Methanococcus maripaludis: one gene and its partners. The protein of the gene in region 3 binds, or shares a complex with, the protein of the main gene of each other region. Links are inferred from orthologs where the notes say so. Each region holds a gene or a part of one and is shown on either strand. Other genes may lie near its edges.

Region 1 (7,910 bases), 540 kb from region 3 along the record:
TCAGCGAAAGAATTACTCGAAAAATAAAAGAGTTTGTGATATATCCGCAAGCAACCCCGAAAATCACATCACTATCTTTAAAAATACTTGAAAAAATCGATACAGAAGAATCTAAAAAAATATTTGAAGAAAAACAGGAGCTTGAAAATTATATCTTGGAAAATAACTTTGAGTCAGAAGTTGTCGATATCAAAAATCAAACCTGGCAAGAGATTTATTTTTCACTAAAATACCTGTTAACACATGATTATAAAACACTAAACTACGTGGATCTTGAATTCTTTGATTTTATGAAATTTAGCATCCTTAACTCTGAAAGAAATTCACTAATTATTACGATAATTTTACTGGATATTTTTAAAGCCAATTTAAAATCCGGTGATACTAATTTAATGTACGAACTTGGAAAATACAAAAAATCAGTACTTAATAACATTTTCAAAATAATTTTCAATGAGAAATACCCGTTATTAGCGTATAAGGGACTTGAATGTTTAAAAGTGATAATAACTAAAAAAACTTCTTGGTTTGAAGAATCAGTTTTAAATGCTGAAAATTTTGAAGAATACTTACCACTTATTTCAAAACTTCTCGATGAAAATGAACCGCAAATACAGGTTGAAGCGTTAGAAACGCTTGCCAGCATGGTAAAATTAAATGTTAAATGCACAGAGCATCCTGAAATTTCTAAAAAAGTTTTAGAATTAATAAGTGACGATAAAAAATGGATAATCTTTAAAAAAGCTCTTGAAGTAATTTACTCATGCAACTTTGAGGATAACCTTGAAATGCTTGAAAAGGTCAGCAAACAAATTATTGAGTATCTTAAAACATCAAATGACGATTCTAAACTCTTCCTGATAAAATTCTTTAAAATAAAAGGAATCGATAAAATACCTGATTATTTATTTGATGAATTAAAAACCTTTGAAACGAGTTCAAATCCTTATGTAAGTTCAGAAATAGCAGAACTCATTAAAAAAAGAAAAATGAATATGAATTATTAATTTATTTTTTTTCTACAATATTTTTCAAAAAGTATTCATATGCAATAACCCCGTCATCTGAAAGTTCCGGGTGAAATGATATTGCCATTATGTTTCCTTCTTTTATTCCTACAATATTTTCATCGTCTTTTGAAATGATTTCAACGTCTTTTGAGAGAATCTCCCCAACTTGGGGTGCTCGAATAAATACTGCATTTATTTTTTTTCCGCCTAAATCTATTTCTTTTTCAAAACTATCTTTTTGACTACCGTATGCATTTCTTTTTATCGTCACATTCAACATTTCAAGTAATGGCTGCTCTTTTCCAGTTCCTTTAGATAAAAGAACCATTCCTGCACAAGTTCCAAGTATCGGGATTTTTAAATTTCTAATTTTATCGATAAATCCATAACTTACCATCAATTTTCCAATTGTGGTACTTTCTCCGCCGGGAATTATTAATGCGTCTATTCCTTCTAAATCATCTACCGTTCTTATCCGTTTAGGGATGCAGTTTATTTTTTTAACTGCATCTTCGTGTTCTTCAATGTCGCCCTGAATGCCGAGTATCCCGATTATTTTCATAAATTCACCGTTTTTTATAAATTGTGGTTAATACGGATAGTAAATCATTGTTTAAAAATTTGTATAATCAATTATATATTTAAATTAACAAATATATTTTCCTAAAATAAAAAATGGGGCCGAGACCGGGAATCGAACCCGGGTCGAGGGATCCACAGTCCCTCAGGATAGCCACTACCCTACCACGGCCACAATATCGTTTTTTAATATTACTATAATGCAGGGGCAGGGATTTGAACCCTGGAACCACTACTGGACAGGATTCTAAGTCCTGCATCTTTGGCCAGGCTCGACAACCCCTGCACTTAAAATAAAATGCTCCAGCCGGGATTTGAACCCGAGTCCCGGCCTCGAAAGGGCCGGATGATTGGCCGGACTACACCACTGGAGCTTGTTTCAAATATATGGGCCCGATGGGATTTGAACCCATGACCACTCGGTTATGAGCCGAGCACTCTAACCAGCCTGAGCTACGGGCCCGTACCCGGTCTTGAGAGTGAATAATTTGTTAGAAAAAATGGCGCCTCCTGCAGGGCTCGAACCTGCGACCTACGGATTAACAGTCCGTCGCTGCTACCTACTGAGCTAAGGAGGCTCGCTGTCATACTACTTGACCGCACAATAACAATCAACATTCTGATATATAAACCTTTCGTAGTAAAGTATTTATATCATAAAAGATATGCTTAATTGTGGATTTAACTGGAAATTGCCAAGGTAGTTCAGCCTGGGAGAACGCTGGACTGAAGATCCAGTTGTCGGGTGTTCGAATCACCCCCTTGGCACGTTTTTATTTTGGGAATATTAATTTATTAATTTGAATATACGGTTTTATGTGTTATTTTTTAATATGTTATTTTTAATAATAAGATACTATTATTTTATTGTAATATAAACTGGTGGATTCATGAAGATTATCGGAAGCATGGGTAAAAAAACGGAAAACTTAAAAATTGACGCTAAAAAATCATTTTTGAAGCGTATTGCAAAAAACGTGAAAGTTTCAGAAGGGGAAAGAGCTGTTGAAGATATTTTAAGATGCATATATAGAAATCAGCCAATTTCAACAAAAAAGATTGGTCAGTATGTAAAACTGCCCCTCCCAATTGTATCTAAAGTTAGATCAATTCTTGAAAGAGAATCGCTCTTAAAAAGAGATGATAAAGGAGCTGTGCTTTCAAAAAAAGGTATTGATTTTGTTGAAAATGAACTTGGACTTAAGCTTAAATCTGACATGAAATGTCCAGTATGCAGTGGGCGAAATATCGTGTTTGATGAAAAATTTGAAAAGATATTGAAAAAGCACAAAACTTACGCTAAATTAAGACCGCAAGTAAACACAATGATTGACCAGTCTTTTGCAACGCCTGAAACCGCCACTGCAAGAGCTGCAATAATGGCGGATAGGGGAGATTTGGAAGGAAAAAGAGTTTTATTTGTAGGTGACGATGACCTTGCATCAATTCCAACTGCGATGACAGGGCTTTGCAGTGAAGTTGTTGTTTTAGATATTGATGATAGACTTTTGAAATTAATTTCAGAAGTTTCTAAAAAAGAGAATTTAAACATTAGAACTGTAAAATGGGACTTTAAAAATGAACTTCCAAGTGAATTTGTAAATAAATTTGATACAATATTTACCGATCCACCATATACACTAAACGGCGCAGTGCTTTTCATGTCAAGGGGCATCGAAGCACTCGGAGATAACGGAATATTGTATCTTGCATTCTCTCACAAGCCTGTAGAAGAATACATTGAACTTCAAAAATCAATCAACAATATGAACTTTTTAATTTACGAATTGATTCCTGGATTTAATTTCTATGAAGGAACCGAAATTATTGGAAACACTACATTTTTGGCAAGACTTGTTGGTAAAAATTTGAAAAAAATAGAAGTTAATTCTGAAAAAATATACACTGGAGAATTAAAACCAACTTTAAGATACTACCAATGCATGAATTGTAAAAAAATCCATGAAGTGGGAAATAATGTAAAAAGAATCGAAGATTTAACCTGCGAATGCGGTGGAAAAAAATTTTCGATGATTAAAAGAGCTAAAGTAAAACAAAAATAAATTTGAAAATTAAAATTTTAATTTTTTTTAAAATAAAAAAAGAGAATTATTCTGTTAATAAAACAGCGTTTACAACACCATCTTGTCCAGGTCTTGAGGTAACTTTTGCTTTACCCATTTCTGTTTCGATGATTGCGCCTTTTGTCATAACATTTCTTCTGATGTAGTGTTTGTTTGCTTTGTTGTCGATAACATTTGTTACTGCAACTTTTTTACAAACTTTGTTTGCTTGATCAAAGACGTTTGCATAGTTTGTTTTTTCCAACTTAACTTTTAAGTTTGCGCCTCTGCATCTTACAATTTTTCTTTTGATTACTTCTGAAACTTGTGTTTCTGCTGCAGGTCTTCCCATTTCTCTTTTATGTTTTTTTGCAGCTCTCCAAACTTTAGCTCCTGTTGAGAGTCTTCTGCTTGCTCCTTGCCAAATTGCCATGTTTACACCTTATTTGTGTTTATTTTTAAAAAAAAATCGAAGTTTTTCCTTATATAATAAGTTTTTTGAGAGAGTATGCGAGTATAATATGTGATTGATATGATAGTATAAAAAATTAACTGCATTTTAAAATAGGTTAAATAAGAATAATAATTTAATTATTTTATTGAATCTTCAAATAAAAGCTTTAAAATCGCCATTCTGACAGGAACTCCATAAAATGACTGTTTAAAGTACCTTGCTTGAGGGATGTTGTCAACTTCAGAATCGATTTCATCTACCCTTGGAAGAGGGTGCATGATAACCACGTTTTTCTCCCCGATGTGCTCTTTTGAAAGTCGATATATTCCTTTTACCTTGTAGTATTCATTAACATCGACAAACCTTTCTTTCTGAATCCTTGTCATGTAAACAACATCAACATCGTCAATATCGACATCAGCCATTTCTGAAAGTTTTATTTTTCCAGCGATATCTTCAATTACTTCTCTTGGCATTTTAAGTTCGTCTGGAGAAATTAATTTTATTTCTACACCTTTGAATAAGGATAATGCTTGACATAAGGAGTGGACAGTTCTTCCATACTTTAAGTCCCCTATAAATGCGATTTTTAAATTTTCAATGTGTCCAACTTCTCTTTTAATCGTGTATAAATCAAGAAGTGTTTGCGTTGGGTGCTGATTTGATCCATCTCCAGCATTTATAACTGGAACTTTTGAATTTTCACTTGAAAGCCTTGCAGCTCCTTCTGACGGGTGCCTTATTGCAATCAAATCACTGTAACCACTGATTACTTTGATAGTGTCGGCTAAAGATTCGCCCTTTGTTACAGAAGTATTTGAAATATCCGTAAAACCAATAACGTTTCCACCAAGCCTTTTCATTGCAGTTTCAAAAGAAAGTCTTGTCCTTGTTGATGGTTCGTAAAAAAGAGTTGCGAGTATTCTCCCATTTAAAAAATCACAGTGACCTTTTTCATTTAAAATAGCTTCCATTCTTTCGGATTCGTCTAAAATATTCAGAATTTCTTCCCGGCCGATGTCTCTCATCGAAATTAAATGCCTCATTAAAACCACCGACATTTTTCATTAGTTATAAATTAAATATATATAAAATTATGGTGTAAAGTATATATGCAGACGAGGTGTGTTGATGGAACCTGTTCAAATTATCGGGATTATCGTTGGATTAATTGTTATTTTAAAAGTTGCAGTCCAGGCTAAAAAAAGTGCTATTTCACCATTTACTGCAGTTATATGGATTTTAGGATGGATTTTTGTAATGTTAATGGTAAGTTTTCCAAATTTTCTTGGAAAAATTGCAAACAGTCTGGGTGTAGGAAGAGGTATTGACGTTTTAGTGTATTTTGGAATTATAATTCTGTTTTTCTTAGTTTACAAATCATATTTAAGGACAGAACACCTTGAAAGAGAAATTACAACAATTGTTTCAGAAATTGCAATTAATGAAAGATACGATAAAAAAACAAAAGGTGAAAATGATGGAAAATAGAGAATTAGTAATGGAAACTGCGCCTTATGTTCAAAATATGGAATATATAAGAGAATTAATTGAAGAATCGGAAAATATTGAAGAATTAAAAATAAAATTAACTGAATTAATAGGTAATGAGCAGAACGTTGCAAAAAAAACTGATTTAAAAATTTTAATGGAAAAAATAGAAGAATTAAATCTTTAATTTTTAGGTTTTCTAAATTCGTGTTCAAAGTCTTTGTCGTAAAGTTTTGAATAATCATAACTGTCAGGATTTGTTACATTTCCAACGATTATAAGTGCTGTTTTTGTAATTCCTTCGCCTTTTACTTTTTCAGATATGTCTTTTAGTGTTCCAGTAATTTTTTTCTCGTCAGGCCATGATGCATGATATACCACTGAAACCGCAGTGTTTTCCGGATATCCACCTTCAATTAGCTCCTTACATACTTTTTCTATCATTCCTGTTCCCAAATAAATTGCCATTGTAGCGTTGTGTTTTGCAAGCGCGATTAAACTTTCTTTTGCAGGTTTTGGAGTTCTTCCTTCAGGCCGTGTAATTATTACTGTTTGTGATACATCAGGAAGCGTTAATTCTGATTTTAAAGTTGCCGCTGCTGCAAAAAGGGAAGTTACTCCTGGAATTATTTCTACATCGATTTCATATTTTTTCAATTCATCGATCTGCTCTTTTATCGCACCGTAAAGTGCAGGGTCTCCAGTATGAACCCTTACAACAGTTAATCCGTTTTTAATTCCGTTTACTGCAACTTCGATTACTTCATCGAGTGTCATCGTTGCACTGTTGTAGATTTTTGCATCCTTTTTGTTGTAATCTAAAACTTCCGGATTTACTAACGAACCTGCATAAATTAAGATATCTGCACTTTCAATTGCATTTTTTCCTTTTATCGTGATTAATTCCTTGTCTCCAGGACCCGCACCAACAATAATCATCTTTTTCATTATTTCACCGATTTATTAAAATTAATAAATTATTCAGTTGCTTTTTTCAAAATTTCATAAGTTGTTCCGTATATCACGTTGCTTTTGCAAAAACCCGGCAGATACGTTGCAGCTTTTCCAGAATTCGTTGCAACGTTTTTGTATCCCATGTCTTCAATCGGAGCTACGACCATACACGTGTCAACAACTACTTTTCCGCCAGCATCTTCAATAATTTTCGTATATCCCATCCTGTCAGCAATCGATTTCATGTGAATTGATGTACAAACCCAAACTTCTGCATTGAATTTTGCATTTTCAGCTTTTACAAACTCTGCAACTTCTTTGATTTCATCAAGACTGCAGTGTGGACATCCGATACAAATTAAATCTGGTTTTTCTGAAGTTTTGAAAGAATCATATTCTTTTTCAAAATCGTCTTTTCCGATAACTACTTTTTCAAGACCTGTTATTTCCAGTCCTTTTTTTGCTTCGGGAGTTATTCCTTCAACGTGGTATAATGCAACACCGCCGCTTGCTGCAAGTGCGGCTCCAAGTGCTTTTAAATAATCATTTTTAACTGATTCACAATTTTTAAATTTGAAGTATGGAATTCCGTTTTTTACAATTTTTCCCGTAATTCTTCCCAAAATTCCGTAAAATGAACTTGCATCTTCAAGTTCCATATCAACTTCAAAAACTTGTGTTGGAAGCCTGTTTTCATCCAAATGGTATCCGTAACATGGTGTTTTTCCAATGATTGCAGCTGCTAATGCTGAAGGTCCGCCCTCCCTGTTGGTTCTTGCACCGATTACTGAATTTACATAAGCTACTGCAGAAGACTCTGCCCATGCAACGTGTGAACCAAACATTGGAACATTTCCAGTTAAATAAGGCGTACATGTACAGCTGATTTCAATTTCCATTCTTTTAAAACAGTCAATTATTTCGAGCTGTTTTTTTGCAAAATCCTTTGGGAATTTGAGTTCATCGTACCTTATCAAATCCATTCCAGCAGGATTTAACGTTGTTGGAACTGTTGCCTTTAAACCCTGATCTGCAAGGTCTTTTAAAAATTCCAGTCCCTTTTCACCGATAGTTTTGTAAGAAACTCCGGAAACCTGTGCAGAAGATATATCTACCAGTTTTTCTGCTCCGTAAATATCGCCTAATGACACAAGTAAGTTCATGCAGGTTTCTAGGGCTTCCCCGTATTCTCCTGCATACAATTTTTCCTCTTCTCTCGTTAGATGCATAATTTTCACCTTTTTCCTTACTAATTATAGAGTACCAAAATATAAAAATAATGGAGATAGTTTTAATTCGTGAAAAAATGGAAATAAATGCAACACCGATAAGAACCAGATATATCGATAGAAACGAAGA
Region 2 (7,871 bases), 790 kb from region 3 along the record:
TTTTCATAAATTATCCCTCAAAATAGATGATACTTGTGTTCGTTATAATAATTATGAAAAATAGTAGTATTTAAAAAAATGGTTAAGTGAAAATTTAATTTTCTTCAGACTGTTCTGCTGTCTCTTTTGGCTTTTTTGGAACGTATTCTACTATTTTTTCAGGGCAGACTCTCGCAGTTGTAATGTATCCGGTGTGTCCGATCATTCTAGTTGATGGCCTTACTCCTTTTTCTGAAATTTCAATGTCTCTTACAATACATTCAACAGTTCTAATGTCTAAAAAGCCGTGTTCTTTTAAAGCTTCAACACCTTTTTTAGCCTGTTCTACGTATGGTACATATATTGCAATTCTTCCCTTTGCTTTATTGAGTGATTTTTTAGCATGTTCCACAACATTCCAAGGGTCAGGCATATCCAAAACTAAAACATCGATATTTTCTTCTTCTATTTTTTCAGTAATATCTCCGATTTTTTGCGTAACGTTGTAAAGCCCGTTTTCTACAATTTCAATTTCTTCTTCGTCTTCGTCATCAATTCCAATGATTTTTTGGTTTTGTCTAACGGCTCCAACTATTTCAAGATTTTTTCTAGCAATTTTTGCAAATTCTGGCCTTTTTTCGTAAGTTATTATTTTTCCTTCTTTTCCAACAGCATTTGCTAAATAAATTGTAAGTGCCGCAGAACCAGTACCTGCTTCAACAACGGTTTCTCCATTTTCAATACCGCATTCAGCAATGATTAATCCGATATCTTTTGGAAGGAGTGTTGTAACACTTCTTTTCATTTTTTTAATAATGTCATGAATAGTTGGAGTTACAAAATAAAATTCTCCGCCTTTATTTGTAATTAAAATTGATCCTTCTTCTTTTCCAACTAAATCAACAACACCAAGGTCGTTTCCGAAATTATCGAGGTTTTTATTTAAAAGGTATTTTTTTCCACGATCATCTATAATTAGTTCTTTGTTAACCATTATTTCACCCACTGAAATATTTTTGATTCTTCGATTTCCTTTAAAAGATTTTTTGAAGTTGCCCAGCTCTTTCTAGCAATTTTTGGGAGAGTTCTGTTTTCATACACGTAATTTTTTAAAAATTTTTTAGTTTTTGGATCACTTGGATATCCGCTTCCAATTTCTCCAAAAGTTTCTTTATATTCTTCAATAACCCTATCACGAGTTACTTTAGCAATAATTGATGCAGCAGACACTATTTTGTAATTTTCATCAGCTTTGTGTTCAGCAATGATTTCAACGTTTTTATTAATAAGTTTTGCTTTAAATTGATTTGAAAATGACTGTTCACTGCTACTGCAGGCATCGATATAAATTGATATATTATCATTTTCCCTGATAAAATGATTTGAAAGCTTTGAAAAAGCGCTTAATTCTATTTTGTTTAAGTTTATAATTTCCATCTGTTTGTCAATTGTTTCAGGATCAATTACAATCTTTTCGACATCGCATATTTCGTTTATTTTTATATAAAGTTCTTCACGCTTTTTTTTGGAAAGTTGTTTACTGTCCTTTAATTCAAGATCATTTAACTTATGTAAATTTTTTTCATCAATTTTTACCGAAGCAATTACCATTGGTCCAAGTACGGGTCCACGGCCTGCTTCATCGAGTCCAACTATTATTTTTTCGTTAGATCCGTTTGAATTATCCGAATTATTTAAATTATTATTAATATCCTCACTCATTATATCACGTAATTTACTAAACAGGAAACATATAAAAAACAGTAACACGAATATACTTATGCGTTATTTCGGGTCTAAAAACTCTATTTTAAATACCATATAGAACAATGGTGGTAATATGATTCCAAAAGAAGAAATAATGGGGATTTTTGAAAAATATAACAAGGATGAAGTGACTATTGTTACGGTAGGAAGCCACACGTCTTTACACATCTTAAAAGGTGCGAAATTAGAGGGTTTTTCAACAGCAGTTATAACAACAAAAGATAGGGCTATACCATACAAAAGATTTGGTGTGGCAGACAAATTTATCTATGTTGATCAATTTTCAGATATTTCAAAAGAAGAAATTCAACAGCAATTAAGAGATATGAATGCAATTATCGTTCCTCACGGTTCATTCATTGCTTACTGCGGATTAGATAATGTGGAAGACACATTCAAAGTTCCAATGTTTGGAAACAGAGCTATTTTAAGATGGGAAGCTGAAAGGGATCTCGAAGGACGGCTTTTGGGCGGAAGCGGTCTTAGAATTCCAAAAAAATATGGCGGACCTGATGAAATAGATGGGCCAGTAATGGTTAAATTCCCTGGAGCAAGGGGCGGAAGAGGCTACTTCCCATGTTCAAGTGTTGAAGAGTTCTGGAGAAAAATAGGCGAGTTTAAAGCTAAAGGTGTTCTCACAGAAGACGATGTTTCAAAAGCACACATCGAAGAATATGTTGTTGGTGCAAACTACTGCATTCACTATTTCTATTCACCATTAAAAGATCAGGTTGAATTAATGGGAATTGATAGAAGATATGAAAGCAGCATTGATGGGCTCGTTAGAGTTCCTGCAAAAGACCAGCTTGAATTAAATATAGACCCTTCCTACGTTATCACCGGAAACTTCCCTGTTGTAATTAGGGAAAGTCTTTTACCTCAGGTATTTGACATGGGCGATAAATTAGTTGCAAAAGCAAAAGAAGAAGTAAATCCGGGAATGCTTGGACCATTCTGTTTACAGTCATTATGTAATGACAACCTAGAACTCGTTGTATTTGAAATGAGTGCAAGGGTTGATGGTGGAACAAACACGTTTATGAATGGAAGTCCATATTCATGCCTTTACACTGGCGAACCGTTAAGCATGGGTCAGAGAATTGCAAAAGAAATAAAATTAGCACTTGAACTTAACATGATTGACAAAGTTATATCTTAAATTAAATTTAATTTTTATTTTTTTTAAAAAAGTATTTTTGGAATTTTTAAAGTTATTTAATATTTAAGAATTTATTATCTCTTTTATTTCTGTTAATTTTTCATTCATTGTTTTTTCATCATCTGCTTCTAAATTTAACCTTAAAAGTGGTTCAGTATTTGATGATCTAACATTAAACCAAAAATCATTACAATAAAGCGAAATTCCATCTAATTTTTCGATTTTGCAGATGTTTTCATATTTTTTTTCAATGGATTCGATCGATTTTTTCTGGTTAGCCACTTTAAAGTTTATTTCACCACTGTGGAAATATTTTTTGTAATTTTTCGAAATTTCTGAGAGTGGTTTTCCTTCTCTTTCAAGTGCTTTCAAGATATAATTCAATGCTAATAACGGGCTTTCAAAGTAACCTGTTGATTTGAAGTAGAAGTGATTGCTAAACTCCCCTGCAAACTCTGCATCTATTTCATGCATTAATTTTTTTATGAAGTAGTGTCCAACTCTTGTTTTTACAGGAGTTCCCCCATTTTTTGAAATTGTTTCAGGAACCACTTTACTGCATCTTAAATCGTATACAATTTTTCCTTTAACTTCGTTTAAAATTTCATTTGAAATTATCGCAGTTAATATGTCCCCTGCTAAAATTTCTCCTTTTTCATCGACCATTCCGATTCTGTCGCCATCTCCATCAAAAATAAGGCCAAATTCGCAAAAGTTAGTTTTTACCGTGTTTATAATATCGATCAAACATTCTTTTTTAAGGGTGTCTGGTTCGTGTGCAGGGAAATTTCCGTCCGGAAAATCGTTAACAAATATTTTATTTTCTAAAACTTTTTCTAAAACTTTTTTTTCTGCATTGGTAGTTGCACCGTTTGCAAAGTCTACTGCAATTTTTCGATTTGTTTTTTCAAGTTTTTTGGTAAAAAAATTCAAATATTTACTTAAAATATCAACCTTTAAACTTTCTAAATCCAAATTTTCAATTTCTTCCTTTTGTTCTTCTGAAAGTTCAAACATTTCAAAATCCGGTTTTATTTCATCTACTGGTGAAAGTGGAATTGCATCGATGTCGCACATTTTAAATCCAGTATACTCTTTTGGATTGTGGGATGCAGTTAAGATTACTCCAAGATCAAATTTTTTAAGAGTTCCAAAGTACATCAGCGGGGTTGAGATTTCTCCAGCATAGTAAACTTTAGAATTTTCAAGTATCCCGTAAATAAATGGTTTTAAGAGTTTTTTGGAACCGATTCGAATATCGTTTCCAACCATTATTCTTTCATAGTTTTTTCCAACGAGTTTTCCTAAAGAATAAGCAAAATTATCATCTAAATCTTTTTCATAAATTCCCCTGATGTCGTATGCCTTAAATACCAATTTAAACCACCGTTCAATGTTCGAATAAAAAAATTTATGCGTTATATTATGTAAATTGGGATTAAATAACTTTTCAAAAAAATAAAAAATATTATACCATAATTACTCTGAACAATGGTCGAAAATAAAATTAAACCTCACACACTCTGGAATGAGGTATTATTTATTATATTAATATATTTATAAAAATGTTTTGATTTGATAATGTGAAAAAAAGAAGTTTTATTGCAATCCTCAACTCTCAGATTGCAATACGTCTGGCTTTTGCGATTTAAACGAATTAAAATTAGTTTCTCAATTCAATTTCGATTTGAACTGTGTCAGGAATTCTAACTTTCATGATGTGTTTCATGGTTCTTTCGTCAGCTTCAATGTCGATAACTCTTTTGTGAACTCTCATTGTCCATCTGTCGAATGATGAGGAACCTTCACCATCTGTTGATTTCCTTGTTGTAACTTTTAACGCTTTTGTTGGTAGTGGAATTGGACCTGACATGTCTACACCAGTTTTTTCAGCGATAGCTTTAATCTGGTCGCATACACCGTCTAATTCTGTGTGTTGTGTGCTTGATAATTTTATTCTTGCTTTTTGCATAATATGCCTCTTTTGCCGTGTTTAATAAGAAGAAAAAGTTAAGCTAAATTATTTGTTTTTAGCTGTAACTTGGATTGCCATACCTGCAGCAACGGTCATACCCATATCTCTGATTGCGAATCTACCGAGTTGTGGGATTTCTTTAACGCTTTCCATAACTAATGGTTTTGTAGGCATTAATTTAACGATTGCAGCGTCACCAGCTTTTAAGAAGTCTGGGTTTTCTTCTAAAACTTCACCAGTTGCAGGGTTTAATTTTTTCTGTAATTCCATGAATGTACATGCAATCTGTGCTGTGTGTGCGTGGAATACAGGTGTGTAACCTACTGTCATAACTGATGGGTGTTGTAAAACAACGATTTGTGCTGTGAAGTCTGCAGCAACTGTTGGAGGGTTTGTTGTATGTCCTAAAACGTCTCCTCTTTTAATGTCTTTTTTACCAACGCCTCTTACGTTGAAACCGATGTTGTCTCCAGGTTCAGCACTTGGTAATTGTTCGTGGTGCATTTCCACAGTTTTGATTTCTCCTACTGCTCCTGCAGGTTCGAAGACAACTTTGTCTCCTGGTTTGATGATACCTGTTTCAACTCTTCCTACTGGAACTGTACCTACACCAGTGATTGAGTAAACATCCTGGATAGGTAATCTTAATGGTAAGGTTGTTGGTTTTTCAGGTGGTTGGAATCCATCGATAACTTCTGCGAGTGTAGGTCCGTTGTACCATGGTGTTTTGTCGGATTTTTTGAATACGTTGTCACCAAGAAGTGAAGCAACTGGTATGAAGTTGATGTTGTCAGGGTTGAATCCAACCATTTTTAACAATTGGTCGCCTAACATCTTTTTCATTTCGTTGTAGTCAGCTTCTGAGAAGTTAACTGTGTCCATTTTGTTGATTGCAACAGCTAATTGGGTGATACCAAGTGTTCTTGATAAGAAAACGTGTTCTCTTGTTTGGGGTTGAATGCCTGATTTAGCATCGTCAACGTTTACAACTAAAACAGCTGCATCAGCTTGTGAAGCACCAGTGATCATGTTTTTAATGAAGTCTCTGTGGCCTGGGCAGTCTACGATTGTAACTTCGTATTTTGCGGTAGGGAATTTTTTGTGAGCTACGTCAATTGTAACTCCTCTTTCTCTTTCTTCCTTTAAACCGTCCATAACGTAAGCAAATTCGAATCCTGCTTTACCTTTTTCTTCAGCTTCTTTTCTTAATCTTACGATTAACTGTGGGTCGATAGCTCCACCATCTAATAATAATCTTCCTACTGTTGTTGATTTACCAGCATCTACGTGTCCGATAAATGCAACGTTAAGAATTGGTTTTTCTTTTGCCATAATCATTCCTCCATAAGAGTATATTTTTAGCGATTTTTGTAATATGATAGTGAAAAAGGGTATATATATTTTATGGTACTTGTTTATTCAGATTTTAACCCTTTTCTGTCCCTAATTTGTTTAGCAATCTTAGGTTGAAGCTCGTTTGGAACTCTTTCGAATCCTGAGAACTCAACGCTCCACAAACATCTACCTTGTGTAGCCCCCCTAATTGCACCAGCAAATCCGAACATTTCAGCAACAGGCACTGAAGATTTGATAATTGACATGTCTCCTTCTTGTTCCATGTCGAGAATCTGTCCTCTTCTGTTGTTGATCTCTTTCATACCGTCTCCCATGTAGTCTTGCGGGGTGTTGATGTAAACACTTTGCATAGGTTCGAGGAGAACTGGTTTTGCTTGGGCAACTGCATCCCTTACACCGAATCTTACAGCAGGGATAATTTGAGCAGGTCCTCTGTGGATTGCATCTTCGTGGAATGTTGCATCCACTAATCTGATTTTTACACCCTGAACTTTTTCAGCTGCGAGTGGACCGTTTCTTACACCTTCTTTGAAACCTTCGATAATTAATTCTCTAGCTTCATCGAGTTGCACGATACCTCTTGTCATGTTTACAATCATGTTTCCATTGTAAATTGACATTACTTTTTTCGCCTGATCTTTTTCAAGACCTGCTTCAACTAACCTTGCTTCACCATCAGCGGTAGTTTTCTTTTTGTAATCTTCATCGTGGAGTTTACCTTCAACGTATGCAGCGTAAACTGACTCTTCCATAGGTTCTGCAATCATGTAGAGTTTGTTGTGTTTGTTTGGTGATTTTCCTTCAATTTCTGGGGATGTGCCCATAATTGTTTCTCTGTAAACAACGATTGGTTCACCGACATCTACTTCAATTCCACCGTCTCTTCCGATTTTGGTGTTAGTGATAACTTCGATGTGGAGCTCACCCATACCGCTGATTAAGTGTTCACCGGTTTCTTCGTTGATTTCTACTCTTACTGTGTTGTCTTCTCTTGCAATCTGTCTTAAGATTTCAATTAATTTTGGTAAATCTTTAGTGTTTTTAGCTTCGATTGCAACAGTGATAACTGGTTCAGAGGTGTGGCTTAATGATTCAAATCCTGGTTCTAAGATTTCTGAAGGGCTGCATACTGTTTCACCAGCAGTAGCTTCTCTTAATCCTGTTAAAGCACAGATGTTACCTGCTGAAATGCTTGGTACCTGAACTCTTTCAGCACCCATGAAGATTGAAACTTGCTGAGCTCTTGCTTTCTGTTTTGAACCAACGAGGTAGAGGTCGTCTCCTTGTTTGATTCTTCCTGAAAACAATCTGCATGCAGAAATTGCACCAGCGTGTTTATCAACGATAATTTTTGTAACAACACCTGCAAGTGGTCCGTTAGGGTCACAAGCAACCATTGATTTACCGATGGTTGATTCAGCGTCTCCTTTCCAGATGTTTGGAATTCTGTATTTTTGAGCAGTCAATGGATTTGGTAAGTGTTTGATTGACATGTCAAGAACAACTTCGTGGAGTGGAGCTTTTTCAGCCAATTCTTTTTGGTTTTCTTGCTCACAGTAGTCAATAATATCTTTGAATGAAATTCCTGATCTTTGCATGTATGGAACTGAAATAGCCCAGTTGTTGTATGCTGAA
Region 3 (7,683 bases):
AAAATTGCAGTTGAAGTTTTGAGATACCTAAATATTCCATTTGGTGTTTTGATCAATAAATCAGATGAGTTTGACTTTATCATTGAAAATTACTGTGAAAATGAGAAAATCGATATTTTGGGAAAAATTCCATTTTCAAGAAATATTGCAAATAAATATTCAAAAGGGGACATCTTGATCAACTCGGATGTCGAATTTACAAAACATTTGCGAGATATTGCCTCTGAACTTGAAAAGAGGTTGATATTATGAAACAGATCGTCATAATAAGCGGAAAAGGCGGAACTGGAAAAACTACCATTTCATCTTCATTTTCAGAATTGATGAATAAAAGAAATATCGCAGACTGCGACGTTGAAGCTCCAAATTTACATTTAATGTTTGAAAATGAAATAATCAATACTAAAGAGTATATTGGATCCCAGACTGCAATCATTGATACTGAAAAATGTATTAAGTGTGAAAAATGCTTAGAATGTAGATTTGATGCAATAACACCTGAAATAAAAGTAAATCCGTTAAAATGCGAAGGATGTGGGTTATGTGAGTACGTTTGTCCTGCTGATGCTGTAAAAATGGTTGATAATATTACAGGGCATGTTTATTCTTGCAAAATCAAAGATGGGTATTTATCTTACGCAAAGCTAAATATTGGGGCAGAAGGTGCAGGAAAAGTTGTAACAGAAGTTAGGAAAAATTCCCTTGAAAATCAGGGTTTTGAAAATTTATTAATTGATGGATCTCCAGGAATAGGATGCGTTGTAATTGCATCGCTTACAGGTTGTGATTACGCAGTAGTTGTAACTGAACCAACTACATCAGGTCTTGATGATTTGAGCCGTGTTTTAGAACTTACCCAATTTTTTGATATTCAAAGCTATATAATAATCAATAAATACGACATTAACGAAGAAAAAACTTCCGAAATAATCGATTACTGTAAAAAATCAGGCTTTGAAATATTGGGAAAAGTTCCATTTGATAATACAGTAAATAAAGCAATTCAAAACGAATGTCCCATTGTAAATTACGACTGCCCTGCAGGTAATGAAATTAAAAGAATTTGGGATGATTTTTACGACAAACTCAAATAATTACTTTTTTTAACTTTTATCTAACCGATATTAATCTAAAAAACCTGTAATTTTAAAAAAGGTAGTATTATATAGTTGTTTTTCAATATAATGAAATATGCACATATGTGCGAAAATAATTATTATAAACATATGTTATGAAATGGGGTGAACCACATGGATTATAGACTACACAGAAACTGCATCTGCAGAAAATTATTAGGTACAACTGAATACGTAGGACTTGGAATTAGAAGGTTCTTTAGAATAGGATTAACTAACGAAGAAATCAAAAATATCATTAAAAGAGAAACAGGTAATGATATATCTGATGAAGAAGTAACTAATTTATCAAAAGGAATCTCTGAAGAAGATGTTATCGATGCTCGCGGAAGAAGAAACTTTTATGGTGCGGGCCGAGGTGGCAGAATGGGAAGGGGAATGGGAAGAGGGAGATTTTAATTATTTAACTTAATAAAAAAATAAGGCGATAATTTGAAAATAGCAATCCCAATACTTGATGAAAAAACAGTTTGTTCACACTTTGGAAAAACTCCATTTTTTATGATTTTTGAAGTAAACGAAAATAATGAAATAATTGGCTCAAAAAAAGTTGGAAACTCCCCATGCCACGGGGCTGCTCACGAAACTGAACAAGGTCACGGAGGACAGGGTCCTGGAAGTACAGTTCAAACACTTCTTTCCGAAGGCGTAAATGCAGTAGTTTTCGTAAACATGGGTCAAAGAAGCGTAAATGCACTTGGAAGCGTTGTTGAACTATATCAAACGTCTTTAGAAGATGTAGATGCAGTATTAAAAGAAGTTTTAAGCGGAAATTTAACAAAATTAAACTAATTTTAAAGTATTCTTTTTTTTAAATTTTTTAAATAAATACGATATATAAATTAAATTTTAAAAGATGATGATTTATCCAATTTTACACAATCAACAATCCTGCCCGCATAGTTGTAAAATATATTTAAATATATGAATAATGAGAGATATGCACTACAGAAATTTAAAAGAAAAAAGATTTTTTTAGATAATAAAAATCCGAGTGATAACTTGAAAATAGCGGTACCCGTATTTGAAAACAAAATCTGTGAACATTTTGGAAAAACTGCACTATTCTTAATTTTTGAACTTGACGAAAATTATGAAGTAATAAACATTTCAAGGGTTCAAAACACCCCTTGTGACGGCAACGGTGGAGGATCACCTATTGAAAATTTACTTCTTGAAAACCCTGATATAATAATATACAACACGATGGGTGAAAAAAGAATTGAAACCTTAAAAGACAGAGTAAAACTATACCAAACTAAAACTCAGGATATTAAATCAGCATTGAAAGAATTCCTAGATGAAATTTTAATCATAAATAAATAAAATTTTATTTTTAAAAGTCGTCATATTGACGATTAATTTAAGTTTAATCCGAATTATGCTTTTTTGACGAATAGTAAACTATAATTATAGCTTTTTAAAAATTATATCATACGGGTTAAATTACAATCTAAATGGTGAAATAATATCTATTTTATCGAGACTAATAAATAATAATTAGTGCCGTTAATGTAGAAATGGGGGGGACAATGGAACTAATTAACGTAATATGCCATTGGGCAATGTATGAAGACACGATAGACCTTAAAAAACCACCAAACTGGATTTTGGAGTATTTCAACCACAAATATCCTGAAGAAAGTTTGGAATTTTCAATGGATTTTCTTTGTATTCTTGGAAAATTTCAAAAATATCCTGAAACAAAAGTATATGTTCCAATAAAAAATGTCGGTAAAATCGCAGATGTTTTCGGGCTTTTAGATTAATTAAAAGTATAATTTCACTAAAATGATTTAAATTAAAAGTAATATTAAAAAAGAATTAAATAACGTTAGAAGAGTTTTAAGTTAGTAAAAGAAATTATTCTTCGCTTTCTGTTTTTTCATTCTTTTTGTATTCCATGTATCCACATTTTCCACATGAGAATCTGTTTAAGTGTTCAGCCATGAATACGCCTGCACCACATTTTGGGCATGCTTTTTTCAATCTTTCTACAGCGTTTCCTTCAACTTTGTAGTAATCTGATTTTTTTGTTGATGTTTTTGCACCTTTTTTAGCTGCCATATTATTCCTCCGCTACTTCAGCTTCTGCTTCTTCTTCAATTTTGTTTTTTTCTAAAACGGATTTTGTTTCGATTGTTGCCATTGCTTTTTCATCGTTGTAGATTTTTGCGTAACCTTCTGCTTCCAATTTACCAAAAATCTGATCTAATGTGTCAACTACGAGAACTTGTTTGTTTGCGTTTAAAACTGCAACAAGTTTCATTTTTACATCTTTGATTGAAGGGGTAGCTGCATCAAATGATACTGTGAATTTTATTTCCCTTCTGTGTAATAATGGGTTATTTCTGTCTGAGATAATGCTTATATCCATATCCATTCACCTTTCTTCCATTTCTTTTAGAAGTTTTTCAATTTTCTGTTTCAGTTCGTCTGTGATTTTTAACAGTACCATGCCTTCATCAGGCTGTCCGTAAATGACTGAGGTATCCTCGGGGAAGTACTTGATTACAGGTATTGTAAGTAAGTCTTCTTCACCCTTAATGATTAAAGCCATATCTCTATCATGTATGGTGGAAAGGTATTTAATCCTTTCTATGGCTTCATCAGAAATGCACCCTTGAGGATTTTCAACCTCAAAAATTGTTTTAAATTTGTGAGGGATGTCAACAGGAATATTTCTTTTAGTTTTAAAGTCCAAAATTGATAAGTCTGGTATTATACCATTCGATAAAAGGTGTTTTGTGGTAACATCACCTATAGAAACGACCTTTCCTTCTATACTGGGAAGTTCCTTATATACTTTTCCGAAAGGTTTTTTCAATTCGTGAGCTACTTTGTCGGTTAATAAATACATAAAAGGTCACTATAACAAAAATAAAATTAAGTTATTTAACGCTCAGCGCATATTTTCCTTTTATATCAATTCCTGCTTTTTTTGCTACTTCGGAGTTGTGAGGATCGAGTACGATTAATAAACCTCTAACGTTATCTGAAGTATCAAATCCACAAATCGGGCAGGTATCTTCTTTTGTGATGTATTTGCATCTTAAACATGCATTCATTTAAATTCACCTCAAATTAAAATTAAATAGAAATAATGGTGAAAAAATTAATTTTCTTCACTTAGTGTTTCGTTTTCATCTTCGAGCCATTCAAGTCTTCCAAGACCGTTCTGTCTCATTGTTAAAGCAATTTTACTGCCTCTTTTCTTCTCTTCTCTTAAACTTACTGCAACAATTCTAGCTCTTACTTTGTCGCCTTTTTCTAAAACTTTGCCTGTTTCTTTTCCAACGATTGCTTCTCTTTTTGGGTCAAAGCTTACGAAGTCATCCATAATTTGTGAAATGTGGATTAAACCGTCAAGAGGGCCAAGTCTTACAAAAGCACCGAACTCAACAACATCAACGATTTCTCCGTCAACTACTTCCTGGAGTTCTGGAACGTAAGTAAGCACATTAAATTCTGTTTCGTGGTATGCTGCACCGTCTCCGTAAATTATGCTTCCGTCACTTACGTTATCCACATCAACGATTGAAAGGATAAATCCGATGTCCTTATCAAGAATTCCTTCGTATTTTTCCATTAAAACCCTTTTTACGTTTTCGCTTAACGGGTTCCCAAACATTTTAGGAGGAATTCTCACGGTATCAGAAATTTTTAAAATTTTGTACAAATAACCACCTCAGTAGCAGATTAAACTTTTAAAACAGTTGAGATAACGAAATATTTTAAAATAATAAAACAGTTTCACTATATATATTCTCGTTTTTGGTATATAAATTCTACGCACGAGTTTTATAATTCTTAAAATCGGATAAAAATTAAAAATTATTTCTGAGCAATTCCGATGATATCTGACATTTTTAAATCTTTTTTCAGGAGGTATTCTTCAATTTCGTTATTTATCTTTTGGAATATATCGTATCCTCGGTAATAAACTCCAGTTCCAACCTGAACTGCTGATGCTCCTGCCATCATAAATTCTATTGCGTCAGCACCTGTAGTAATTCCACCAACACCAATTACTGGCACATCCACTGCTGAACATATATCATAAACGTTTTTTACTGCAATTGGTTTTATTGCTTTTCCACTCATTCCGCCAACTTTATTCCCCAGAATTGGAACACCTGACTCGATATCAATTACCATTCCAGGACCAAGCGTGTTTATTGCAACAATTCCATCAGCTCCAGCATTTACAACTGCGCTTGCAATTTCTTTTATATCAGTTACATTTGGAGTTAATTTTGCAATAACTGGGATATCTGAAACGTCTTTTACTGCCGATACCACATTTTTACAAAGGCAGGGATCCTGACCGATTGATGAACCATATCCTCCACCTGCATGAGGGCATGAAATGTTTAATTCCAAAACATCCACATGTGTTGCAATTACTTCAGCAGCTTTTTGAAATTCAGAATCGTTTTTACCGTAAATTGAACCGATAATTTTAACATTCATTCTTTTCATTTCATCTTTTATTCGTTCAATTTCTCCAGCATATTCATCTGCACCAGGATTTGGAAGTCCCATCGCATTTAAAAAGCCACCTTCAACTTCAACCATTGTTGGATTGTTGTGACCGGGCTTTTTTTCAATTCCAACAGATTTGGTACATACTGCGCCTGCACCGTTTTTTGCCATCCTTTTTAGGGCACTTCCAGTTTCCCCCATGACGCCTGCTGCAAGAAATACTGGATTTTTAAATTCAATATCCCAAAGTTTAGTTTTTAGCATCTGAAATCTCCCGATATTTTTGAATATATTTTATAATAAGACATATAAAAAACTAAAGAATCAGATAATTATGTTTATAAATCGGTGGAAATTATGGAAAATTTAATTGAAAATCTTATTATTGAATTTGTAAAAAATTACTCAAAAGAACACGACACGAAAACTAAGTGGCTGACCCCAATTGTAGGATTTGCGGATTCCAATGATCCTGAATTTTTAGAATTAAAGCAAGTCATTTCAGAAAAACATTTAACTCCAAAAGAAGTTTTAAGCAACTCAAAAAGTGTAATATGCTACTTTTTGCCTTTCGAAAAAGAAATTAATCTTGGAAATGTACACCCGGGACTTGCGTCTGAAGATTGGGCCATTTCTTACGTTGAAACGAACAATATGATAGAAAAATTAAACGATTATCTCTCTGAAAAATTAGGTGAGATGAACCATACTTGCTCAAAAATTCCACCAACACACAATTTTGACAAAGAAAAACTGATAAGCTACTGGTCACACAGGCACGTTGCAAAAATTGCAGGGTTAGGTACCTTTGGAATAAACAATATGTTAATTACTGAAAAGGGATGTAACGGCAGATTTGGAAGTTTAATTACATCTGCAAAATTAAAACCTAGTGAAAAACCAGATTATGAATACTGTTTGTATAAGTATAATGGTTCTTGCAAACTTTGCATTGAAAAATGTGAAAAAGAAGCGTTAAAAATAAACGAATTTAATCGAAAGGAATGTTATAACGTATGTTTAGCAAATCAAAAAGTTTATGAAAAATATGGAGTTGCAGACGTTTGTGCAAAATGTTTGTGCAATGTTCCATGTTCGTTTATAAATCCTGCAAAAAAATTAAATGATAAATTAAAAAATAGAAAATAAAAGTTAAAACATTGTTTTATTTTCCCTTAAACAGATTTCTGCTTCATTTAATATTTTTGAAATATCTTTTTCGGAATTATATTTTTTAAGAATAACTTCTGAAAGATTCCCGTTTTGAATCCTGTTTTGAATATGGATTAAATAAGCTTTTTCTTCATTAGTTGCAACGGAAAATGCTTTTTTATAGAGGGATTCTAATTCTGCTTTTAATTTCTTTGTTCCTGATTTTATTGCAATATTTGTTAATTCAATTATTGTTTCATCGTCTTCTGCTACTTTTAAATCATTAATTCTTAAAAGACAGTTTATAAATGCTGAAAAAGCCATATCTGCATAAATGGATTCCTGTTCATCCATTATTTTTATTTCAACACATTTTCTTTCACGCCTTATAATTAAAGCCCTTGAATTTACCCATTCTTCACATAAAACTTCTGCATCTTTTTTTCTAAGTTCTACGTACATTTTTTCAAGGAGTTTTTCATAATCAGAAGATTTTTCAAGTTTTTCAGGTATTAAATTTCCGCAGATTTCGGGAATTTCTTTCTGGTTTTGTTTGTAATACAAAAGCCGGTTGTCCATATATCCTGTAACTTTTCCTTCGACTATCGGGGAGGATGCAGTTACTGCTACAAGGTAGGGTAAAATCGTTCGAAGCTTGTTGTGCTTTCTAACGAGGTCATCTTCGGTTGAATATTCTATATTTACCTGTAAGGCCTGAATATTCATCCAACCGTGCTGTCTTAAGTTAAATACTCTATCGTATGTATCGAAAACTTCCCTTTCATCGTGGTTCCAAAATGAAGTTTCTGATAAATTTAAAATAGGGTTCATTCCAAGCCCTATCAATTTGTATTTATTATTGGTCTTTTCGTAAAAACTTTTTAAACCCTTAAAAATCTGATTTTCAAGA
Region 4 (7,739 bases), 310 kb from region 3 along the record:
CCCATCATTGGGTTTTCGTCCATTTGTGATTTTAATTTTTCTTTGTATTCTGACATTGCAACTTCAGGGTCGATTTCTACAACATAGAGGTTTTCCATGCCGTTTACTTTTGTTGGTTCGTGACCAAATGACTGTTCAAAGCTGTCTTTTAATGAGTGAGCAGGGTCGGTTGAAACTACAACTGTTTTCAGGCCTTGTTCTGCACAGTAAATACCTGTTGCGGCACTCATTGTAGTTTTTCCAACTCCCCCTTTTCCACCAAACATGATGTACTTGGTTCCGTTTTCTTTTTCGAGTTTTTTAGTAGTAATTCCTTTCAATGATTCCTTTATTTTAGATAATACCAAAATATCACCTTATCGCTAATCTAAGATACTTAGTAAGTACACGTTTTTATAGGTTTTTAATTAACAGGGTTCATTTTTAAGTCGGCTAATTAATTCTTCGACATCCACAAGTGTTGAAATACATCCATCTTTCATTAAAAGCTGTCCTTGAACAGGTACATTTTTTCGAGAAAGAAACGTCATTCCGTGAAACATGTCGTTATGGCACGCTACTGCAAAAACGCCGTCCGGTTTTTTATCTTTTAATACCCGTTTTAAAAATGTTGAACCGGGAACTACGTAAGTTTTATACCCGTTTTCTTCAGCAACTTTTATTACCCTTCCAATCGGGCATTTTCCACAAAATACGCATTCTACGCCATCGGGACCCAGCTTTCCGGGACATTTTAGATCCCTTAAACAGTGTGGAAGGATTAAAACCTTATTTTTGGCTTTTTTAAAGTCTTCGCAATAGTACTTGTTATAAAAATCACTTGCAACTTTATAAAATGTATCTTCGGTTCCAATTATCAGAAAAATTCTTAATAGAATGGAGTAGAAGTTATTTGTAATATACAATGATAGTTTAGGAAACAAGATTTTATTTTTATTTATAAGGTAATAACCAAGACCAATTGCAGTTACAAACAATATCGCTGCTAAAACAATTAGTATTAACAAAATCATGCCTAAATAATCAAAAATTCCTATATCAGTAAAATTCATTTTATCACGGTGAAATTCATGAAAATTTCAATTTCTTTTGATTTTTTTGGTAGTAGTGAACTCCAGAAAACAGTCGATTTTAGCGATTACTGTGTTATTGTAATCGATGTTTTAAGAGCTTCTGCAACCATTTGTACACTACTTGACTTGTGCGATAAGATATATATAACAGGTAGTATCGAAAAAGCAGCGAATATAGAAAATTCTATAAAAATAGGTGAAAGAAACGCCAAAAAAATTGAAGGATTTGATTTTGGAAATTCCCCTGTTGAATTAACTGTAAACAGGAAATTAATAAAAGAACATTTCGAAAATGGGGGAAATATTGTTTTAACCACAACAAATGGAACAAGAGTTCTTGAAAATATCGTTTCAGATCATATTTTAATCGGTTCAATTACAAACGCACAAAATGTTGCAAAAAAAGCATACAAACTCGCAAAAGAAAATAATAAAGGAATAATGCTCGTTCCAGTCCACCGGAAAGGAAATTTTGCAATTGAAGACTTTATTGGGGCAGGAATTATTGCTGATTATATTTTCAAAGAATACGATGAAGAAATTCCTGATGAAAAATTTGAAGAACTGATTCCTGCAAGAGCTTTGACTAAATCTGACTGGTTAAGAAAGATATTTGAATCAAACTCTGGAAAAAATTTAAAAGAATTGGGTTACTTTGAAGATTTGATATTCTGTACGTCAAAAAACACTCAAAAATCCGTTGGAATTTTCGATAAAAAATCTGGAAGCATTTCTTCATTTTAATTTAGAAACTGATATATAATTAAACTTGGATTTTATATTAAGAATCTTATATGAAGAATTATTTTTAAATTTAAATGTTTAATCAACGTTTAATTTCACAGACTTAATGACTTACGGCTAAATGGAATAAAAAACGGTGGAGGAGAGTAAATTGATATGGTCTAAAGAAGAAACATGGGACAGAAAAGAAATTGAAAAAATACAGCTTGAAAGATTAAAAGAATCGGTAAAAAGAGCTTATGAAAATGTATCCCTGTATAAGGAAAAATTTGACAGCATCGGATTAAAACCTGAAGATATAAACACGTTAGATGACCTTAAAAAAATTCCTTTCACTGTAAAAGACGATTTTAGGGCAAATTATCCATTTGGAATGTTTGCAGTTCCTAAAAAAGAAGTTGTGAGAATTCATGCTTCATCAGGAACTACTGGAAAGCCAACCGTTGTAGGCTACACAAAAAAAGATATCAGAACTTGGGCAGAACTGATTTCTAGAGTTGTAACGGCTGCAGGTGTAACTGATGAAGATACAGCTCAAATCGCATTTGGTTACGGACTTTTTACCGGTGGATTCGGGTTACATTATGGTCTTGAAAATGTTGGGGCATCTGTCATTCCAATGTCAAGCGGAAACACGGAAAAGCAGATTATGCTCATGAAAGATTTTGAAACAACCGTTTTAATATGTACTCCATCCTATGCGCTTTATATTGCAGAAGTTGCAGAAAAAATGGGAATTGACCCTAAAAAAGACTTGAAAGTAAGAATAGGTCTTTTTGGTGGAGAAGCATGCTCTGAATCTGCAAGAGCAGAAATTGAATCAAAATGGGGCATACTTGCAACCCAAAACTACGGTATGAGTGAATTAATGGGTCCAGGAGTTTCTGGAGATTGTGAATACCAGTGCGGAATGCATATTTCTGAAGACCACTTCATTGCAGAAATAATCGATCCAAAAACCGGCGAAGTACTCCCTGAAGGAGAAATTGGAGAACTTGTAATTACCACACTTACAAAAGAAGCACTGCCAGTTCTTAGATATCGAACAAAAGATATGACAAGCCTCACTTACGAAAAATGTAAATGCGGAAGAACTACCGCGAGAATGCTAAAAATAAGGGGAAGAAGCGACGATATGTTAATTATTCGAGGAGTAAACGTATTCCCAACACAAATTGAAAGTGTTTTGGAAGGAATTGAAGAAATCGGACCGCATTATGAAATAATCGTTACCAAAAACGGACACCTAGACCAGATGACGATTAATATAGAACTTGCAGATGGAAAATTCCTCGAAAAATTCAGCTGCCTTGAACAGATTAGTAAAAAAGTAGACCATAAATTAAAAACTGTGCTTGGATTAAGCTCTAAAATAAATATAGTACAACCTAGAACCCTTGAAAGGTTTGAAGGTAAAGCAAAACGTGTAAAAGACTTAAGAAACGTGAATTAAATTACTTTTTTAATTTTTTTGAATTTTTAAATTTTAATTTTGAACTTGATTAAAAAAAGAAGATATTTTAATTATTTTTTAAGGTTTTTTCTTCTCCAGTGTCTCATTTTTGGGTGCTGTTTAACGCTTCCTTTTGTTCTTGCAATAGCAAACATAGGAACTCTTCTGTTTTGTTTTAAAGCTTTTGCAAGTCTAATTTTTTTACCCAAAGGTTTGTTGCCTGCCATCTTTTCACCTCTGAACTTATCTTTTTAAACCAATAACTCTTGATTGAATGTGTTTTGGGAAGTATTCAAGCGGATCGATTCCTCTTTGCCGAATTAACTCCCTTATTTCGGTTTCATAGTCTGATTTCAAAAGTTCTTCACTTTCTTTTTCAGAAATTATGAAATAATTGTTAACTAGATTTCTTAAAGTTTTGTGACCAAATCCCATTAAAGGAGTCACGTACTGAATATTTTTCCTCATTTCAAGACTCTGGATCTCAGAGTGATCAAGTCTTGGAACGCGGTCGTCTCTTCTCGTACCATCTGCAATTACATCGTATTTCTCGGAAATTATTTCGAGAACTTGCTTGTGTACAAACTGAATCCCGTTTCCAGGATATCCATCCTTTAAGATCATGTCAACAGATTTTTCAATTAATTCCCTGTCCATTGATTCGACTTTATGAGGATAGCCAATTATTTTGGCAGTTTCTTCTGCATGACGGTATGAATCCAAAACTCCGAAATTAACGGTTACTAACTGAATGTCATAGCCCAGATTATGCAAAATTATGGCAGAAAGGGAACTATCTTTTCCACCGCTGAATAAAACGTGAGCTTTAGCCATGTGAATCATTTATTTTCTCATTATAGTGATTTCTTTCTTTGCAGGTCTGTTCATCTCGTATATTTTATCGAGAAGGCCTTTAAAATACTCGTCAGTAAGCGGAACTGGAAGTTTTCCGGCCTGTGCGAGTTGTATTAATTGCATTTCAACCTGTTCTGCAAATTGAGGTTTTGCAAGTTTGATCCTTGCTAATCTCGACCTTGCTTCTTCGGAAAGAATCTGCCTGAGAATTTTTTGTTTTTGCATTTCGTACTGCATTTGCTGCTCTTGCATCTGTCTCTGTGCTTCAGGGTCATTTGCTGCCCCTTGGGCTTGAGCTTTTGCTTGCATTTCCTGCAATCTTCTTTGCCTTATTTCTTCTGGGTTCATCAAACCCCCTCATCAATAAAATTACTTATTGTGCTACTGAATCAGCTACTTCTTTTGCAGTGTTGTCTACTAAAGATTGGCCTTTTGGTGCAATGATTCTTCCACCTTTTTCAGCTTTAGTAAGTAATTCTTTAGCTTCTAAAGCTTGGAAAGCTGTCCTGATAATGTTTCCACTACCTTTAACGAATTTTTCAGGAGCGCACCCTCGGTTCTTCCTTCCACCGTAAACGCTTCTTAATCTTTCAACACCAACAGGGCCGTTGATGTATACTTTTCTTAATATTGCAGCACATCTTACGTACCACCAATCTCCGTCATCAGGTCTTCTCTCTTTGTGAGCTCCTGTTTTAACGAAGTTTGTCCATTCAGGCTCTTCTACGCCCATTTCTTTCAATTTTTCAGCTAATTTTGCGATTAAATCGTTTGCTGGTACATCGTAAACGGTTACCATGTAAACACCTCTAATAATAACGTTCAGTTCATCCTTTTGTAACTCATATTCGGATAATCTGGACAATTAACGGATTCATTAAAAATAATATTTAAAAATCCTTAAGACCGAGCAATCTTATTATAATAATTGCACCCCATATATATTACTTTCCCTGATTCCCAGTAATATAAAAATGAGTAAAAAATGAAAAAAAGGTTAAAATATCATCCGTTATTAAAATAACGTATTATCTCTTAAGGAGTGCTTTTTTAGACCGCATTTCTTCAAATTCTTCAACATACTTTTCTTTCTTTGTTTTCTTTGTGGAATACTTTTTCCAGCCTTCTTTTGGCTTAAAAATAGTAATAACATTTCCAACTACGCTGATAACTTCTGCACCAGTTTCTTTAGATATTTTTTCGGCCATTTCTGCTTTATCGCCATTTTCAAGTGCACTTTTTCGCACTTTAATTTTTATAAGGCTTTTATCTTTTATCTGCCTTTTAATTTCTTCTATGGTTTTTTCGATCCCTTCCTTTCCAACCCAAACTACAGGTTCGATTTCGTGCGATTGGGACCTTAATATCTTTTTAGCTTTGGATGATATTTTTACTTCAGTATTTTCGGTCATAATCTCTCTCCTTGATATGTATGCGTATAATTTGATACCATGAGTTAAAGTTTCAATTAAAACAGTAAAATCATTAAGATAATCAATAAATTAATCTGTCCGCTAAGTTATTTAAAATATCATATATATAATGTACAGTTAGCAACATACTATTGTTATTTAAGTATAAATATATTTTCGGAAAAATTTTGCCAACACATCTGAGATCTAGTTATGAACCCAAAGGGGCTGGTTATATGAATGTATTAGTAAATGATAAACCAAAATCTGGAAAAACGTTAAAAGATGTAATAAAAGACGAATATTATATCCCTGGGTCAAATATTGTAATTGTAAAGGGAACTGCCACAGTAATTAAGGAAGAAACCAAAAAATACATGATAAAAACGACCAAGGGTTCTTTTGTAGTTGGAATAACTGAAGAAAACGAAAGTGTTGATTTCTGGAATAAAAACTACAAATCTTTTGAAAAAAAATCCCCGATATGGAAAAGTATTTCTGATGTATCTTTTGGATCTATCGAGATAAATCTCCCAGTAAGTAGTTTAAAACAGAATTTTAAAAAGTGGGATGTTGTTTTAAGCGTTTCAGGGCTTGATACGAGTGAAGGAAATTTAATATTTGTTCAAAGAGATGTAACGGAATTATATGGTCTTGAAAATCCAAAAATAGGCATTTTAATTGGTGGAAAAAGAGTTTTAAAAGCCTTAACTGCCGATGACCAGATTATATCCATTGAAAAGATGCGAGAATCAAAAGAAAACATCGATTATGAAGTAACTACTGATTTAGATAAAGAAATTCAGGACGACTGGAAAATATACACATACTGTAAAGCAGAGCTTAATGGACCTTCAAAAAGTACAGAACATGCCCTTGCAATACTTGAAAACGGTACGTTGGAAATTTCAGAACATACAAATACATACGTTGCAGATTGCAGGCTTCAAACATTATTAATTGATGAAGAAAATCCTGAAAACCGAGATAGGGGAACAATCACGGTTAGAAATGTCGGAAACGGTGTTGGGAAAGTCTACATATATCAAGAAAACAGAGCATCTTCCCTATCCCATACGGTGGTTGGTAAAGTAACTGACGGAATTGAAATCGTTGATTTTTCAAATTCGGGAAAAATTACTGTAAAAACGAGTCCTGAAAGATTAAATTTAATTGGAAAAACTCAAAAAGATGCAAAAATTCTGTTTGAAAAACATGGAATCACATTTAAAATGGAAGGAAATACAGATGACGATGCAATAATCGTTGAACAGGTGCCTGAATATACCATGGACATATTAAAATCGAAAGAAGTTACTACAAAAGGAATAGAACCTGAAAAATTATTATATGTTGAAATATTTGATAAAGAAGCTCCAACTACTGCATGGTACTTTAGAAAAACTACCGGCCTTACAACAAAAAGAATAGGGACGTTAAAAATATATTTCAAACACGACGATATATCAATGTTTGAAAGAAATTGGGATTATTCAAAAGGATTATTACCTGAAAATACACCTAAAGGACCTGTTGATTCTGAAATAATTGCTGTTACGAACATGGCTAAAAGATATAAAGGATATATGGGCGTTAGGACCTCATCACATGATAAATACGGGCCAACAGGAGAAACATTTGAAGGTACAAATATCGTTGGGAAAGTAGTTAAAAACGCAGAAATTTTAAAAAGCGTTAAACAGGGCGAAAATATATACATACTTGAAGTTAATTCAAATTAGTAAAATTATATGAAATTTGTTTATTTATAATATAGATGGAGGAATGAGTATGGACTGGAAAGCTGTATCTCCGTACAACCCAAAATTAGATTTAAAAGACTGTTATTTGTATGATACAACATTGAGAGATGGTGAACAGACCCCGGGGGTTTGTTTTACGGGAGACCAAAAACTTGAAATTGCTAAGAAACTGGATGAACTTAAAATTAAACAGATTGAAGCAGGTTTTCCAATTGTTTCTGAAAACGAAAGAAAAGCCATCAAATCAATTACTGGTGAAGGATTAAATGCGCAAGTATTAGCATTATCAAGAGTTTTAAAAGAAGATATTGATAAAGCCATCGAATGTGACGTTGACGGGATAATTACATTTATTGCAACTTCTCCAATGCATTTGAAATATAAATTACATAAGAATCTTGATGAAGTCGAAGAAATGGGAATGAAAGCTGTTGAATAT

What was found.
Region 1: MMJJ_RS02920 (region 3) and MMJJ_RS05830 share a complex: the UniProt entries of both Methanocaldococcus jannaschii proteins name them as parts of the 30S ribosomal subunit. The link is inferred for Methanococcus maripaludis from one-to-one orthologs.
Region 2: MMJJ_RS02920 (region 3) and rpsJ share a complex: the UniProt entries of both Methanocaldococcus jannaschii proteins name them as parts of the 30S ribosomal subunit. The link is inferred for Methanococcus maripaludis from one-to-one orthologs.
Region 4: MMJJ_RS02920 (region 3) and MMJJ_RS04605 share a complex: the UniProt entries of both Methanocaldococcus jannaschii proteins name them as parts of the 30S ribosomal subunit. The link is inferred for Methanococcus maripaludis from one-to-one orthologs.

What each region holds. Positions count from the first base shown.
Region 1 is NZ_CP026606.1:1,081,755-1,089,664, reverse strand. Bases 2,393-5,341 are described here. They hold MMJJ_RS05830 (30S ribosomal protein S8e), read right to left. Parts: upstream 4,086-5,341; coding sequence 3,699-4,085; downstream 2,393-3,698. Other genes in these bases: MMJJ_RS05820 (DUF2304 domain-containing protein), read left to right, coding at 5,238-5,341; pyrB (aspartate carbamoyltransferase), read right to left, coding at 4,244-5,152; MMJJ_RS05835 (bis-aminopropyl spermidine synthase family protein), read left to right, coding at 2,480-3,652. Also shown: MMJJ_RS05875 (hypothetical protein), read left to right, coding at 1-1,007; pyridoxal 5'-phosphate synthase glutaminase subunit PdxT, read right to left, coding at 1,009-1,572; more of MMJJ_RS05820, read left to right, coding at 5,342-5,597; MMJJ_RS05815 (hypothetical protein), read left to right, coding at 5,587-5,784; cobM (precorrin-4 C(11)-methyltransferase), read right to left, coding at 5,781-6,545; MMJJ_RS05805 (aconitase X), read right to left, coding at 6,575-7,780; MMJJ_RS05800 (coenzyme F420-0:L-glutamate ligase), read left to right, coding at 7,831-7,910.
Region 2 is NZ_CP026606.1:1,330,721-1,338,591, forward strand. What follows is about bases 3,224-6,133. They hold rpsJ (30S ribosomal protein S10), read right to left. Parts: upstream 4,878-6,133; coding sequence 4,569-4,877; downstream 3,224-4,568. Other genes in these bases: MMJJ_RS07280 (phosphomannomutase/phosphoglucomutase), read right to left, coding at 3,224-4,282; tuf (translation elongation factor EF-1 subunit alpha), read right to left, coding at 4,926-6,133. In the rest of the region: MMJJ_RS07260 (PspC domain-containing protein), read right to left, coding at 1-7; MMJJ_RS07265 (tRNA (adenine-N1)-methyltransferase), read right to left, coding at 95-973; rnhB (ribonuclease HII), read right to left, coding at 973-1,701; MMJJ_RS07275 (formate--phosphoribosylaminoimidazolecarboxamide ligase), read left to right, coding at 1,820-2,905; more of MMJJ_RS07280, read right to left, coding at 2,969-3,223; more of tuf, read right to left, coding at 6,134-6,212; MMJJ_RS07295 (elongation factor EF-2), read right to left, coding at 6,296-7,871. UniProt on the Methanocaldococcus jannaschii protein: Involved in the binding of tRNA to the ribosomes.
Region 3 is NZ_CP026606.1:544,477-552,159, forward strand. The notes cover bases 1,602-4,323. They hold MMJJ_RS02920 (30S ribosomal protein S27ae), read right to left. Parts: upstream 3,204-4,323; coding sequence 3,000-3,203; downstream 1,602-2,999. Other genes in these bases: MMJJ_RS02905 (NifB/NifX family molybdenum-iron cluster-binding protein), read left to right, coding at 1,602-1,928; MMJJ_RS02910 (NifB/NifX family molybdenum-iron cluster-binding protein), read left to right, coding at 2,139-2,462; MMJJ_RS02915 (hypothetical protein), read left to right, coding at 2,669-2,905; MMJJ_RS02925 (30S ribosomal protein S24e), read right to left, coding at 3,205-3,513; MMJJ_RS02930 (GTP-dependent dephospho-CoA kinase family protein), read right to left, coding at 3,520-3,996. Outside these bases: MMJJ_RS02890 (ATP-binding protein), read left to right, coding at 1-252; MMJJ_RS02895 (ATP-binding protein), read left to right, coding at 249-1,094; MMJJ_RS02900 (hypothetical protein), read left to right, coding at 1,251-1,535; more of MMJJ_RS02905, read left to right, coding at 1,569-1,601; more of MMJJ_RS02940, read right to left, coding at 4,324-4,815; MMJJ_RS02945 (dihydroorotate dehydrogenase), read right to left, coding at 4,971-5,885; MMJJ_RS02950 (epoxyqueuosine reductase), read left to right, coding at 5,979-6,770; MMJJ_RS02955 (glutamate-cysteine ligase family protein), read right to left, coding at 6,774-7,683.
Region 4 is NZ_CP026606.1:853,210-860,948, forward strand. What follows is about bases 3,212-5,989. They hold MMJJ_RS04605 (30S ribosomal protein S19e), read right to left. Parts: upstream 4,925-5,989; coding sequence 4,499-4,924; downstream 3,212-4,498. Other genes in these bases: MMJJ_RS04585 (phenylacetate--CoA ligase family protein), read left to right, coding at 3,212-3,270; MMJJ_RS04590 (50S ribosomal protein L39e), read right to left, coding at 3,342-3,497; MMJJ_RS04595 (DUF7411 family protein), read right to left, coding at 3,514-4,113; MMJJ_RS04600 (DNA-binding protein), read right to left, coding at 4,114-4,473; yhbY (ribosome assembly RNA-binding protein YhbY), read right to left, coding at 5,154-5,537. Outside these bases: MMJJ_RS04570 (TRC40/GET3/ArsA family transport-energizing ATPase), read right to left, coding at 1-347; MMJJ_RS04575 (DUF116 domain-containing protein), read right to left, coding at 408-1,052; comB (2-phosphosulfolactate phosphatase), read left to right, coding at 1,071-1,817; more of MMJJ_RS04585, read left to right, coding at 1,969-3,211; more of mmp3, read left to right, coding at 5,990-7,279; MMJJ_RS04620 (homocitrate synthase family protein), read left to right, coding at 7,329-7,739. UniProt on the Methanocaldococcus jannaschii protein: May be involved in maturation of the 30S ribosomal subunit.